Regions from separate parts of the Rhodococcoides navarretei genome, predicted to be linked through region 2. Evidence: predicted binding sites of a transcription regulator. Region 2 holds the regulator's gene; the other holds the start of a gene.
What was found. Region 2 encodes LexA, which represses DNA repair genes until DNA is damaged. Its sites were predicted from a motif close to CGAACANNTGTTCG; they were not measured.
Positions count from the first base shown of each region.

Region 1: the regulator LexA is predicted to act here: its motif matches at 5,274-5,287, upstream of AABD04_RS23635 (HNH endonuclease signature motif containing protein).

Region 1 covers NZ_JBBPCN010000001.1:4,997,137-5,003,322, forward strand. Annotated here, with positions in the region: gene AABD04_RS23600 (MSMEG_0570 family nitrogen starvation response protein) at 1-63, opposite strand, end outside; gene AABD04_RS23605 (carbon-nitrogen hydrolase family protein) at 56-949, opposite strand; gene AABD04_RS23610 (MSMEG_0567/sll0787 family protein) at 946-2,361, opposite strand; gene AABD04_RS23615 (MSMEG_0568 family radical SAM protein) at 2,363-3,418, opposite strand; gene AABD04_RS23620 (MSMEG_0572/Sll0783 family nitrogen starvation response protein) at 3,427-3,951, opposite strand; gene AABD04_RS23625 (hypothetical protein) at 4,201-4,581, shown strand; gene AABD04_RS23630 (hypothetical protein) at 4,574-4,978, shown strand; gene AABD04_RS23635 (HNH endonuclease signature motif containing protein) at 5,302-6,186, shown strand, end outside.
Region 2 covers NZ_JBBPCN010000001.1:2,844,953-2,851,138, reverse strand. Annotated here, with positions in the region: gene AABD04_RS13365 (uracil-xanthine permease family protein) at 1-995, shown strand, start outside; gene AABD04_RS13360 (acyl-CoA dehydrogenase family protein) at 1,148-2,290, shown strand; gene lexA (transcriptional repressor LexA) at 2,367-3,050, opposite strand; gene AABD04_RS13350 (hypothetical protein) at 3,393-3,788, shown strand; gene nrdR (transcriptional regulator NrdR) at 3,889-4,353, shown strand; gene hrpA (ATP-dependent RNA helicase HrpA) at 4,366-6,186, opposite strand, start outside.

The DNA.
Region 1 (6,186 bases), 2.2 Mb from region 2:
GGGTGAATAGCAGGACTGTTCGCGGCCGTCGGGCCATCGCACGAGGAACGACATCTCAGGCATGGATCGGCTCCTTCGTGATGGTCCGATAGACCGACGGCCGGCGATCACGCAGGTTGTACATACCGCCGCCACGTGCTGCGCCGATGAGCGCAGCAACGTCGACGGTGGCCGTCGCCAAGCCCGGTTCGACGCCGGTGCCGGCGAGAATTTCTCCGCCGGGGCCGACGATCTTGGCGCTGCAGACGAATCGAAGAGATCCGAAGGTACCCGCCTGATTGGCTGCGACCCAGATGATCTGATTCTCGAGCGCCCGGGCGCGGTCGTAGATGTCGAACCGCTGCTTCCAGCGGTCCTCCTCCATGTTCTCGACCGTCGCGGTGCGTGCCGTCGGCCAGGCGGAGATGGACGCGACGATCTCGGCACCGTCGAGCGCCAGTTCCCTTGCTGCCTCGGGGAATCCCTTGTCGTAGCAGATCTGCATGCCCATGCGGCCGATCGGAGTATCGAAGGCGGAGTAGCTGTCTCCCGCGTCGTAACAGAGGTTTTCACCGAGCGGCTGGTGCACCTTGCGGTACGAACCCAAAATGCCGCTGCCGTCGACCGTCACGGCGGCGTTGTAGCGGGTGTCGCCGTCCTTCTCACAGAAACCGAAGGTGATGACGGTATCGCCGGCCATGTCGATGACCCGCTTGATCTCGGGGCCGTCGAGCTCCAGAGCGGGCGGCAGCGCCTTCAGCCGACGCTGTCGCGATTCCTCGGTCTCGTCGCCGCCTCCGAGACTGGGCAGGTAGCCGCCGAGGCAGGCCTCGGGCAGGACGAGTAGTTGGCTGCCGCGGTTGCGTGATTCCTCGAGCAACGCGGCGATGGTGGCGTAACCCTGTTCCATGTCGCGGCCGAATTCGGCTGCGGCGACGGAGATGGTGACGGGCTGCGGGTGGGTGGTCATGCTTCTCCCAATCCGGTCACGGTGGATGTGACCGCGCGAGTGGTGATTCCATCGGGCCATCGCAGCGCGACGCCCGGAATGTCGGTGAGCTCTCCGCATTCTGCGGACAGTGCTGGTCCGGACGGTGCAGTAGGTGCACCGGGACGGTCCGCGGTGATCATCGCGAACCCTGGAAAACACGTGATCCATTCGCCCATCGACGCTGCGCCCGGCTTCGGTATCGACGCGACATCGAGCACGGCACCGGTTCCGCTCGCTTCGGCGAGCATTCCGGTGGTGCCTGCCAGGCCTGCCATCGAGACGTCCTTGGCGGCCTTGGGTGCGGTGCGGGCGACGAACGACGCCATGGTCGTCAGCTCTTCGGAGTTCCGGCGAGAGGACGAATCCCATTGCTGACCATGGTATCCGCGTCGCCACTCGCCTTCGATGTCCGCGGTGAGCGTCAGGCGATCGCCGACGCTTCCCCCGCCGGCCCGCACCGGGTTCGCTGTGCGCCCCAGAGCGGTGACCGACAGCGACGACGGCACCCCGGCCTGGGTGTGGCCGCCGAGTACCGGAACGTGCCATGCCGCAGAGGCATTGGCGAGACCACGGATGATGCGGGTCAGCCGACTCTGCGTGGGTGCTCCGACGGAATCGAGCATGCCGACGGCTCCTGCTCCCATCGCCGAGAGGTCGTTCAGGTTGACCAGCGCCGCACACCAGCCGGCCCACTCCGGGTCGCGGTCGACCATCGAGGGAATGATCGCATCACAGGCGGCGATCATGTCGCTCCCCGGTACCGGCACCCCGTCGTCGCCTCGAAATCCTTTGGCACCGAGCCCGAGTGGCTGCGCTTTCAGTGGCGCAAGGACACCGGCCAGCATCGCCTTGGTCGACGACACCAGCCGTTCGATCCTGTCGATCGGCCAGTACATCGCCACGTGCGGTGTGTCGGCCACCTCGACGTCACCGCGGCGAATCCACCCGAGCCGGGTGAACAGTTGCTCGTTGCTCTTCTGCACCGTCGCGTCGAAGCGAAGTACGCCCCGACTCTCGGCATGGGCGCAGGCCGCCCGAACCAGCGTCGGCCCAACGCCGGAGGTGCGCGCAGAGGCGGCGACCACCAGGCGACTGCCGGCCCACCACCCCAGATCCGTTGCCGTGCAGGGTGCCAGCCGCACTCCGCCGAGCACGGTGCCGTCTCGGTCGGTGGCGACCAGAACAACTGCTCGCGGATCGTCGTCGACGTCGTCGTGGTCGGTGCCGGCGAACAAACCCTGCTCGGCGACGAACGTCTCTGTACGCAGTGCCCGGTACGCATTCAGTTCTGCTGGCCCGCTGCACGGCTGGACGATGAACTCCGGCTGCACGACCGTGACTGCAGCACCGGACAATCCGGCGAGATCGTTGCCCTCTACGACGCCGTACATGTCAGCCTCCCGCGTTCTGCAGGACGCTGCACGCACCGCATGCCGCGCAGCCTGCCTTCTGATCGGATCCGAGCATCGCCGCGGCCTGCAGTTCCTTGGCGACGCGTCGAGTGATGTCTTCGAGCACGTCGCGATCGGGAGCCGTCGCCCGGTCGACGTCCACCGCCAACGTTCCGGCGAGAGGACGGAACGGGACGACGAAGGGGTAGACGCCCATCTCGATGAGTTCTGCTGCTCCGGAGACCAATTCGTCGGGATCCTCGCCGAGCCCCACCAGGATGTACGTCGAGACCTGGTTGCGTCCGAACACACGAACCGCTTCTTTCCACGCAGCGCGGTACTCGTCCATCGAGACCGAGGCCTTGCCCGGCATCCACTTGTGCCGAACGTCGTCGTCGAGGGATTCGACGTGGATGCCGATGGATTCGGCTCCCGCGTCGTACAGATCTTGAATCGTCTGCAGGTCGCCGGGAGGTTCGCACTGCACCTGGATAGGCAGCTGCGGAACCACCGCCTTGATGGCTCGCACACATCGGGCCAGATGACGGGCGCCGCGATCCTTCGCGGCCGAGGTACCCGTCGTCATGACCATCTGCGTGACGCCGTCGAGCCGCACCGCGGCCTCGGCTACCTCGGCGAGCTGCACCGGAGTCTTGACGGCGATGGTGTCGCCGGCCTCCAGCGACGCCTCGATGGAGCAGAAGCGGCAGCGTTGATCTGCGTCGTAGCGGATGCAGGTCTGCACGACGGTGGTCGCGAGAACGCTGGAGCCGTGCAGCTTCGCGATCTTCTCGTAGGCGATCCCATCGGCAGTGGCGAGGTCGTAGAACTTCGGCCGGTCCACGGCTTGCACGTCGAGACCGATGTCGTTGCCGTCGAACAGGACTCGGCCTTCTTCGAGTACGTACGGACTGAGCGGATTGCGCGGGATGGCTGCGCCGAGGCCGTCGATGCGGACATGTCCGTCGTCACTCGGCCCTGCACCGGCAGTTCTGGACACCGGCGTCGCTCCTCGAATGCCGAGCAGCGCCAGATCCACGCGCGTAGAGACGGACATAGGTGCCCCTAGACCATGTATGTCGAGTTGATGATGGCACCCTTGCGCGCGTAGTGGATCAGCGCGTCCTGCACGTCCAGGGGGTGTGCCGGGATGATGCCCTCGATGAGGTCTTCTTCGCGGCCACCGTGCAACGCGAGCCCGAAGCGGCAACAGAACACGGTGCCACCCTCGGCGATGAATGTCGCGAGAGAATCGTTGATGTTCTGCTCACCGGGGAAACCTGAGTCACCGGTCGTCGGAAAGCCACGGGTGGCAAGGCAATTGATAGCGCCGGGGCCGTAGAAGTACATGGCCGACTCGAAACCCTTGCGCAGAGCGCGCGTCGCTTGAAGTACTGCGACGAACGACACCGAGGACTCGTGGGCAATGCCGTGCACCAGTGTGAAGTAGCTTTCGCCGTTCTCCGCCTTGTAGTCGGGGAAGATCTTGGTGGACCCGTAGATGTTGCTGCCCTTGGGAAGTGACGGGTGCGGGATCTCTTCGAGAGACTTCTTGATGTTCTCGGCGATGGCCTGGTCGATATCTGACATGTGCTTCTCCTAGAGTTCACAGAGCTGACTGAATCGGGTGGACGCCTGTGGCCACCTGGGGAAAAGAGGTCATGTCCGGCGGGAGAGCAGATCCTCCGCGGCCATAGGACAAGTACAAGCCTCATCCATTTCCTGTTGGTCACACCCGGAACAACGCCGTGTTTCGAGGGCCTCACAGTGTTGACGTGGTGTTACGCGGATACCCTGGAGGCCGCTCCATCCATCCACCCGAACTTGACGAGGAACTCGATGATCGGCGCCGTCACCGGCTTGTTGTACGCGTTGTCCCTGGTCGTGGGCATCTGGGTACTCGCAAAGCTCGCCCTGAACCGACCCGTCCTGCTGAAGAACAGGTCCGATCGCGCACTGTTCTGGACCATCGCTGCGACCGAGGCAGTCGTCGCACTTCAAGCCGTCATCGGGTTCGTCATGATGTTCACCTCGGACCGCGAGATACATGAGCTGACCTTCGGGTCCTACCTCGTCGGACTGCTGTTCCTGCTCCCTCTCGGCACGTGGTGGTCCCTGGGCGACCGTTCCCGTGGCGGCACAGCGGTACTGCTCGTTGCCGTCCTCACCCTCGCAGCCATGGTGCTGCGCCTGAGCCAGATTTGGGCCGGATATGCCTGACAACCTCCAGCAAGCGACGCGCACCGGCTTCGGTCGCTTCCTCATCGCCGTCTACGCAGTGTTCGCCGTCGCCGCGACGTCACGCTCGATCGTGCAGCTGACCACACGATTCGACGACGCACCGATCGCGTACCTGCTGTCCGCCTTCGCGGCGGTGGTCTACATCATCGCCACGGTGGGACTGGCCCGAGCTACAGAAGCGTCACGACGAGTGGTGACGGTCTCCTGCATCATCGAACTCGTCGGAGTGATCGGCATCGGCACCCTCAGCTACATCCAGCCCCAGGACTTCCCGGAGCCGACGGTGTGGTCGCACTTCGGATCCGGCTACGTCTTCATCCCGGTTGTGCTCCCCATCGCGGGACTGTGGTGGTTGCGAAAGACGCGGCAGCAGTAGAAGTCTGTTCTGAATTCGCCCAATGGGCGGAAGTGTCGGACGTTCCCTACCGGCTCGTGGGCCGCCCGTGCCGCGATGTCGGCTCCATGACGACACCGGAGGCCCGACGATGGGACAGGTTATGCGCTATGCCGTCCGTCGACTTCAGGTGGGAAGTCGAGATACTTGCCGCGTTGCTCGTGATCGGAACCGTCCCGAAACCGGCGCAGCCGCACCTAGCACACTCCGCCGACAGGTTCTGCATAGCGAATAGTTAAGCAGGGCAACAGTTTTCGATTCAATCATGCTTGCCAGTCGAACGCACGTTCGATACACTTGCTTCCATGACCACGGAGATCTGGCAACTGAGCGAGAGCGAACTGCTCGCCGACGCCGCCACGGTCTCCCATGAAATTCAGTTGTCGGAGGCCCGACGGATCGCCCTCGTCGCAGAGATCGACACCCGTGTGAGCCGTGAGAAGCTCGGCTTCCCCGGACCCGCCGGCTGGCTGACCTCCACCACCCTGCTCTCGCCGTCCAAGGCCACCAAGATCGTCGCCCTCGCCCGCGGGTTGAAGAATTTTCCCGATATCGCCGACGCCGTGAACACCGGCGTCATGTCCGTCGATCACGCCGCGCTAATCCTCACCTTCGCCGAAACCCCACCCAAGGACCTCCCGGAAGAGGGCCGCGTCATGGCCCGAACCGCGCTGATCGCCGCCGCGACCGGGCCCGAAGCACGCACCGGCCGCATCCGGGCAGCGATCACCAAACTCGAGGACGAGTTCGGCGGCAAGACCCCACCACCCGAGAACACCGACCGCAACGAACTGTTCGCCTCCACGACCTTGAACGGCCGGCTGGTGGCGAAGATGGATGTCGACGCTGTCACCGGGGAGAAACTCCTCACCGCACTCTCCCCCCTGACCGAACCCCGCCCCGCAGCCGACGGCACCCCAGACGACCGCAGCCCCGCCAAACGCAGAGCCGACGCTTTCGGGCACATCCTCGACCAATACCTCGCCTCCAGCAATCGACCCATCGAAGGCGGCGAACGACCCCACCTGAACCTGCACATCAACCTGCGCGATCTCACCGACTTCCGCGACAGTGCCGACACTGCCGACGCCGACGACATCGCAGACGACGAAACTGCACGCGCAGCAACCGAATCCGACACCAACAAAGAGATACGCGATCCGGTCGACATCAACACCGGCAACCCCATC
Region 2 (6,186 bases):
CTCTCGGTGCCACCCAGGCGGACGGACCCGCGGCCCAACTCGGAGCCGTCCTGTGTGTCGGCGTTGTACTGGCAGCCGTCGGCTTCGTGGTGAAGTTCGCAGGCCAGCGGGTACTGGAGGCGGCGATGCCGCCCGTCGTGACCGGTGCGGTCGTCGTGCTGATCGGACTGAACCTGGCACCGGCCGCCACGACGTCGTTCGAGGCACAGCCGCTGATCGCCGCCGTCACTCTGATCGCAATTCTGCTGGCGACGGCGCTGGGACCGGGCTTGATCGGGCGACTCGGAATTCTGGTCGGAGTCGTTCTGGGTTGGGTGTTCGCCGCCGTTACCGGGGGAATAGCGCAACCGCGTCTCGACGCACTGAGCGCGGCGAGTTGGATCGGTCTGCCCGAGTTCCGGGGGCCGTCGTTCGAGCTGTCGGTGATCCTGGTCGCGCTGCCGGTGGTGATCGTTCTCGTCGCCGAGAACGTGGGGCACGTCAAAGCCGTCGCCGCGATGACCGGGAAGAACCTGGACGATGTGGCCGGTGACGCACTGATCGCGGACGGGCTGGCGACTACGCTCGCCGGAGCCGGTGGCGGCTCCGGAACCACCACGTACGCAGAGAACATCGGCGTCATGGCCGCAACGCGCGTCTACTCGACCGCCGCCTACTGGGTCGCGTCGATCACCGCGATGGTGCTCGCGTTCTCGCCCAAGTTCGGTGCCCTGATCTTCACCGTGCCCGACGGTGTCATCGGCGGAGCGACGCTGGTCCTGTACGGCCTCATCGGGCTGCTCGGCGTGCGCATCTGGACCGACGCGAAGGTCGACTTCACCGATCCGGTCAATCTCATGGTCGTCGCTGCGGCGCTCGTCGCCGGTATCGGTGACCTGACACTGTCCGTCGGATCGGTCGAGCTCGGCGGTATCGCATGGGGTTCGGTGGGCATCCTGCTCGGCTACCCGATCGTCTCGGCACTCGCGAGGAGTGCAGGCACACGAGGTCGTTAGCGGGGTCGGTCACGGATCGCGCGCGTTTTGGTCATCGACCGCCCCGACCCCGCGGACGTAGTGTTCCCCTGTGACGTCAGTCGTACCGGCGACCGAAATCCGTAGAGATTTCGCGTGGTCGCTGCCGGTATGCACCGAACAAGGAGACATTCGTGGAACGCACACTTTTCGAGCCCGAGCACGAGCTGTTCCGGGAGTCGTACCGGAAATTTCTCGACCAGCACGTAGCGCCGAACCACGCGAAGTGGGAAGAGCAGAACATCGTCGATCGCGACGTCTGGGTCGAGGCCGGTAAGCAGGGCTTCCTCGGAACGGCAGCGCCCGAGGAGTTCGGCGGCGGCGGGGTCAAGGACTTCCGCTACAACGCCATCGTCACCGAGGAGACCACCCGCGGCGGGTACAGCGGTATCGGCTTCACCCTGCACAACGACGTCGTCGCGCCGTATTTCATCGATCTCGCCAACGACGAGCAGAAGCAGCGCTGGCTCCCCGGATTCTGCTCCGGCGAACTCATCACCGCGATCGCGATGACCGAACCGGGCACCGGAAGCGACCTGCAGGGCATCAAGACCAAGGCCGTGCGTGACGGCGACGACTGGGTGCTCAACGGCTCGAAGACGTTCATCACCAACGGAATCAACGCCGACCTGATCATCGTCGTGGCGTGCACCGACCCCGAGAAGGGCGCACAGGGGTTCAGCCTGCTGGTCGTCGAACGCGACATGCCCGGATTCGAGCGAGGCCGCAACCTCGACAAGATCGGCATGAAGGCCCAGGACACGGCCGAACTCAGCTTCACCGACGTGCGCGTGCCCGCCGCCAACCTGCTCGGTGAAGAAGGCATGGGGTTCATCTACCTCATGCAGAACCTTCCTCAGGAACGCCTGTCGATCGCTGTCGTCGCCGCTGCGGCAATGGAATCGGCACTGGACATGACGATCCAGTACTGCCGCGACCGCAAGGCCTTCGGCAAGTCGATCGGTAAGTTCCAGAACACTCGGTTCGTGTTGGCGGAGTTGGCCACCGAAACCACTGCCACCCGCATCATGGTGGACAAGTTCATCGAACTTCTCAACGCAGAGAAGTTGACCGTCCAAGAAGCCGCGATGGCGAAATGGTGGACCACCGAGAATCAGGTCAAGCTGATCGACCGGTGCCTGCAGCTGCACGGCGGCTACGGTTACATGAAGGAATACCCGATCGCCAAGGCGTACATGGATTCTCGTGTGCAGACCATCTACGGCGGCACCACCGAAATCATGAAGGAGATCATCGGCCGCGGATTGAATCTGTGATCCGCTGATCCGAGATACGCGAAGGGCCGCAGCACAGTGTGCTGCGGCCCTTCGCGTGTCACCACGGTGACGATCCCTACAGCTTGCGCATCACGGTGACGACCTTGCCGAGGATCGCGGCGTTGTTGCCCGGAATCGGCTCGAACAGCGGGTTGTGCGGCAGCAGCCACACCTCACCCTTGGACCGCTTGAACGTCTTGACGGTGGCCTCGCCGTCGATCATCGCAGCCACGATGTCGCCGTTGTCGGCCACGGACTGCTGGCGAACCACCACCCAGTCGCCATCGCAGATGGCTGCGTCGATCATCGACTCGCCGACCACCTTGAGCAGAAACAGTGAACCCTGACCGACCAGCTCGCGGGGGAGCGGGAACACGTCCTCGACGGCCTCCTCGGCCAGAATCGGGCCACCTGCTGCGATCCGCCCCAGTACCGGAACGAACGTCGGAGTCGGCAACCGATCCTGTTCCTCGGACGCAGGCGAACCGTCGACCGCGGCGGCAGCCTGGTCGGCCTGCACCTCGTCGAGGCCACGGACGTCGACGGCGCGGGGCCGGTTGGCGTCGCGCCTGAGGAAGCCCTTGCGTTCGAGCGTCCGGAGTTGGTGGGCGACGGACGAGGTCGACGTGAGGCCGACCGCGTCACCGATCTCTCGAATGCTCGGTGGATACCCGCGCTCGGTGACCGAGGCGCGAATGACCTCGAGCACCTTCCGCTGCCGCTCGGTCAGCCCAGCACTGATGTCGGTACCGACCTCCATGGCCTTGGATGTCGGCTCTGCGGCCGGCTTTCCCGCTGCGGTCTTCGTGGAACGCGTGGTCGACCTCGTCGAGGTCTCGTCCTTCATGCTGTCGGCCTCCTGCTGGTGTTCTGGATCCGGTCTGCGTGGTAGGTCTGCGCGGACTGGAGTTGATGGTGTCGACTCGTGTGGCGTGTGGTTTCTGGCACGAATCTAGCGTGTATCAGCTGTTGAATCAAACATCTGTTCGACTCGTGTCGCGTTTTCTACAGACTTTGTCGGAGCCTCGTGATAGAACTTCGAACAAGCGTCCATCGAACGCCTGATCGAACAATCGATCCACCGAGCGAAGACGAGGTTCCGATGACCATCACCACCGATCGCCCCACCACCGCAGGTGTCCGTACCCGGTCCGCTGTCGTCGAGCGTCGTCGCCGTGCTCGTCCCGCGCTGCGGAGTTCCATCGAGATGCGCGGTGCGCTGACGACTCCGTGCCTACCGGTTCTGGAGCCGACCTGGACCGACGTCACCGATCGTGAGGCCGCCGATCGCGAGTTCGACGAGACCTCGGCGCACTTCGCCGGTCAGCCGGTCCGAATGCGATCGCTCGTGCTGTGGATGTTGGCGGTTGTGGTCGTCGCGGGCGGCCTGATCGGCATCGCGAACCTACGGGCCGCTGCACCCGACGCAGGCGTGGGGCCGGCCGGTGTGGTCGAAGTACACGACGGAGCGGTCGTCGAGTACACAACGGGCAGATGACCACCGGCCCCATCGTGCCCAGCAGCACTGAGTATCCTCGACTGACTGCTCCGATGCGCGTGCTCGTCGTCGGAGCGTTGGATACGACGGAGGCTCCCCCATGCATTGCCCGTTCTGCAGGCACCCCGACTCGCGCGTGGTCGACTCGCGTGAGATGGACGAGGGGCAGGCAATCCGGCGGCGTCGCTCCTGCCCGGAGTGCGGTCGTCGATTCACCACGGTCGAGGCCGCAGTGCTGGCCGTCGTGAAGCGCAGCGGTGTGACCGAGCCGTTCAGCCGCGAAAAAGTGGTCAAAGGCGTTCGGCGCGCCTGCCAGGGAAGGGACGTCGACAACGACGCATTGAATCTCTTGGCTCAGCAGGTGGAAGACGCCATCCGCGCAGCAGGGTCCGCCGAGATTCCCAGCAACGAAGTGGGGTTGGCCATTCTCGGTCCGCTCCGCGATCTCGACGAAGTGGCCTACCTGCGCTTCGCCTCCGTCTACCGCTCGTTCAGCTCGGCCGAGGACTTCGAGAAAGAGATCCACGAACTCCGCAAGCATCGCGAGTCCGCCGACATCGACTGACAGCCCCGCGCGTCATCGATTCTGATCCGAGATCGCCTTCTCGACGCGCTTCTCCGACACCGGATACGCCGTACGGATCCCTTGAGCGAACAGCCCGACGCGCAATTCCTCGATCATCCAGAACAGTTCCTGTACGCCGGAACTGTTCTTTCTGTTCTCCGGAAGCGAATCCAGCAGTCGTCCGTACGAGGCGTACACCCGATCGAGTACATCCATCGCCGCCGCATCCCGGCCGGCACTGCTCGGCAGCGTAGCCAGCCGCTTGGTCGCCGCAGCAAGATAGCGCGGAAGGTCTGCCAGTCTGCGAGAACCGAATTCGGTGACGAACCCGCGAAAGACCAAGCCGTCGAGCTGTTCTCGAACATCGTCGGCGGGTTCACCCGAGGACGCCTGTAGCTGCGCCGACAGCGCGAGAGCTGCCGTCAGCACGGGGCGCACCAGGGCCAACACCGCGGCAGTGCGCCGTGGAACCTCGGCGTTGACGAGTGCCCTCAACTTCTCGAAGGCATCCGGATCTCGGACGGGCCCACCGTGCGCATCCATAGCTTCCTCTACCGCGAGTACTCGGCATTCCTCGAGGAGCGCATCGACGCCGCCGTACGGATTCTGGCCGAGGGCAAGGCGTTCGGCAGTGGGCAGACCGGCCAGCAGGGCTTTGGTGCCCTTCGGTGCCGTCGACAACAGCAGAGTTCTGGTGCCCGAACGCATTGCTGCGCGCTGCTGGGCGGGGGTGCTGAGGACTCGAACCGCAACGCCCGGCCCCTCGGATACCAACGCGGGGTAGCCGGTGACCTTCTGACCGCCGACCTCTCTGGTGACGGTCGACTCCAACCGTCCCAACGTGCCCGAGGTCCAGGCCAGTGACGGCGCGCGCTCTGCATCGCCGACCGCGCTCGCGACCTGACGACCCACCTCTCCGGACAGGCTCGTGCGCAGAGCAATCAGATCCTTGTTGCTGCCCAACACCTTTCCGGACGGGTCGACGGCCGTGAAGGTCATCTTCAGGTGCTCGGGCAGGGCCGCGGTATCGAAGTCCTTCGCCGTGATGTGGCACTGCGCGGCCCGCGACAACTCGCGTGCCAAGGCCGTCACCAAGGTTTCCGCTCGCGGCTTCATGACCGCCAGTGCCGCGGCGGCGAAGTCGGGTGCCGGAACGACGTTGCGACGGAGCGCCTTCGGCAGTGTCTTGATCAACGACGTCACCAACTCGACGCGCATGCCCGGAACCAGCCAGTCGAATCCCACCGGTTGTACCTGGGCGAGCAGTGCGATCGGAATTCGTGCGGTGACTCCGTCGGCGGCGGTACCCGGCTCGAATTGGTACGTCAGTGGGAACTGAATCTCGCCCTGTCGCCACGCGTCGGGATACGCGCCGGTCAGTACCGAGGCTGCGTCGGCGTTGACGACGGTGTCGGTGGTGAAATCGAGCAGGTGCTGATCCTGCCTGCGGGCTTTCTTCCACCAGGTGTCGAAGTGCCGCGCCGACACCGCTTCCGGGGCGATGCGTGCGTCGTAGAAGTCGAAGAGGGCGTCGTCGTCGACGACGATGTCTCGTCGCCGCGCTCGGTGTTCGAGTTCGCCTACGTCGTCGAGCAGAGCCCTGTTCTTGTGGAAGAACGCGTGCTGGGTCTTCCATTCACCCTCCACCAGCGCATGTCTGATGAACAGTTCGCGGGACGCCTCCGCATCGATGCGGTGATAGTTCACCGGGCGTTGCGTCACCAGCGGAATGCCGTACAGCGTCACCCGTTCGTAGGCCATCGCCGATTCTCGCTTGATGGACCAGTGTGGTTCCGAGTATGTCTTCTTGACCAGATGCGGTGCCAACCGCTC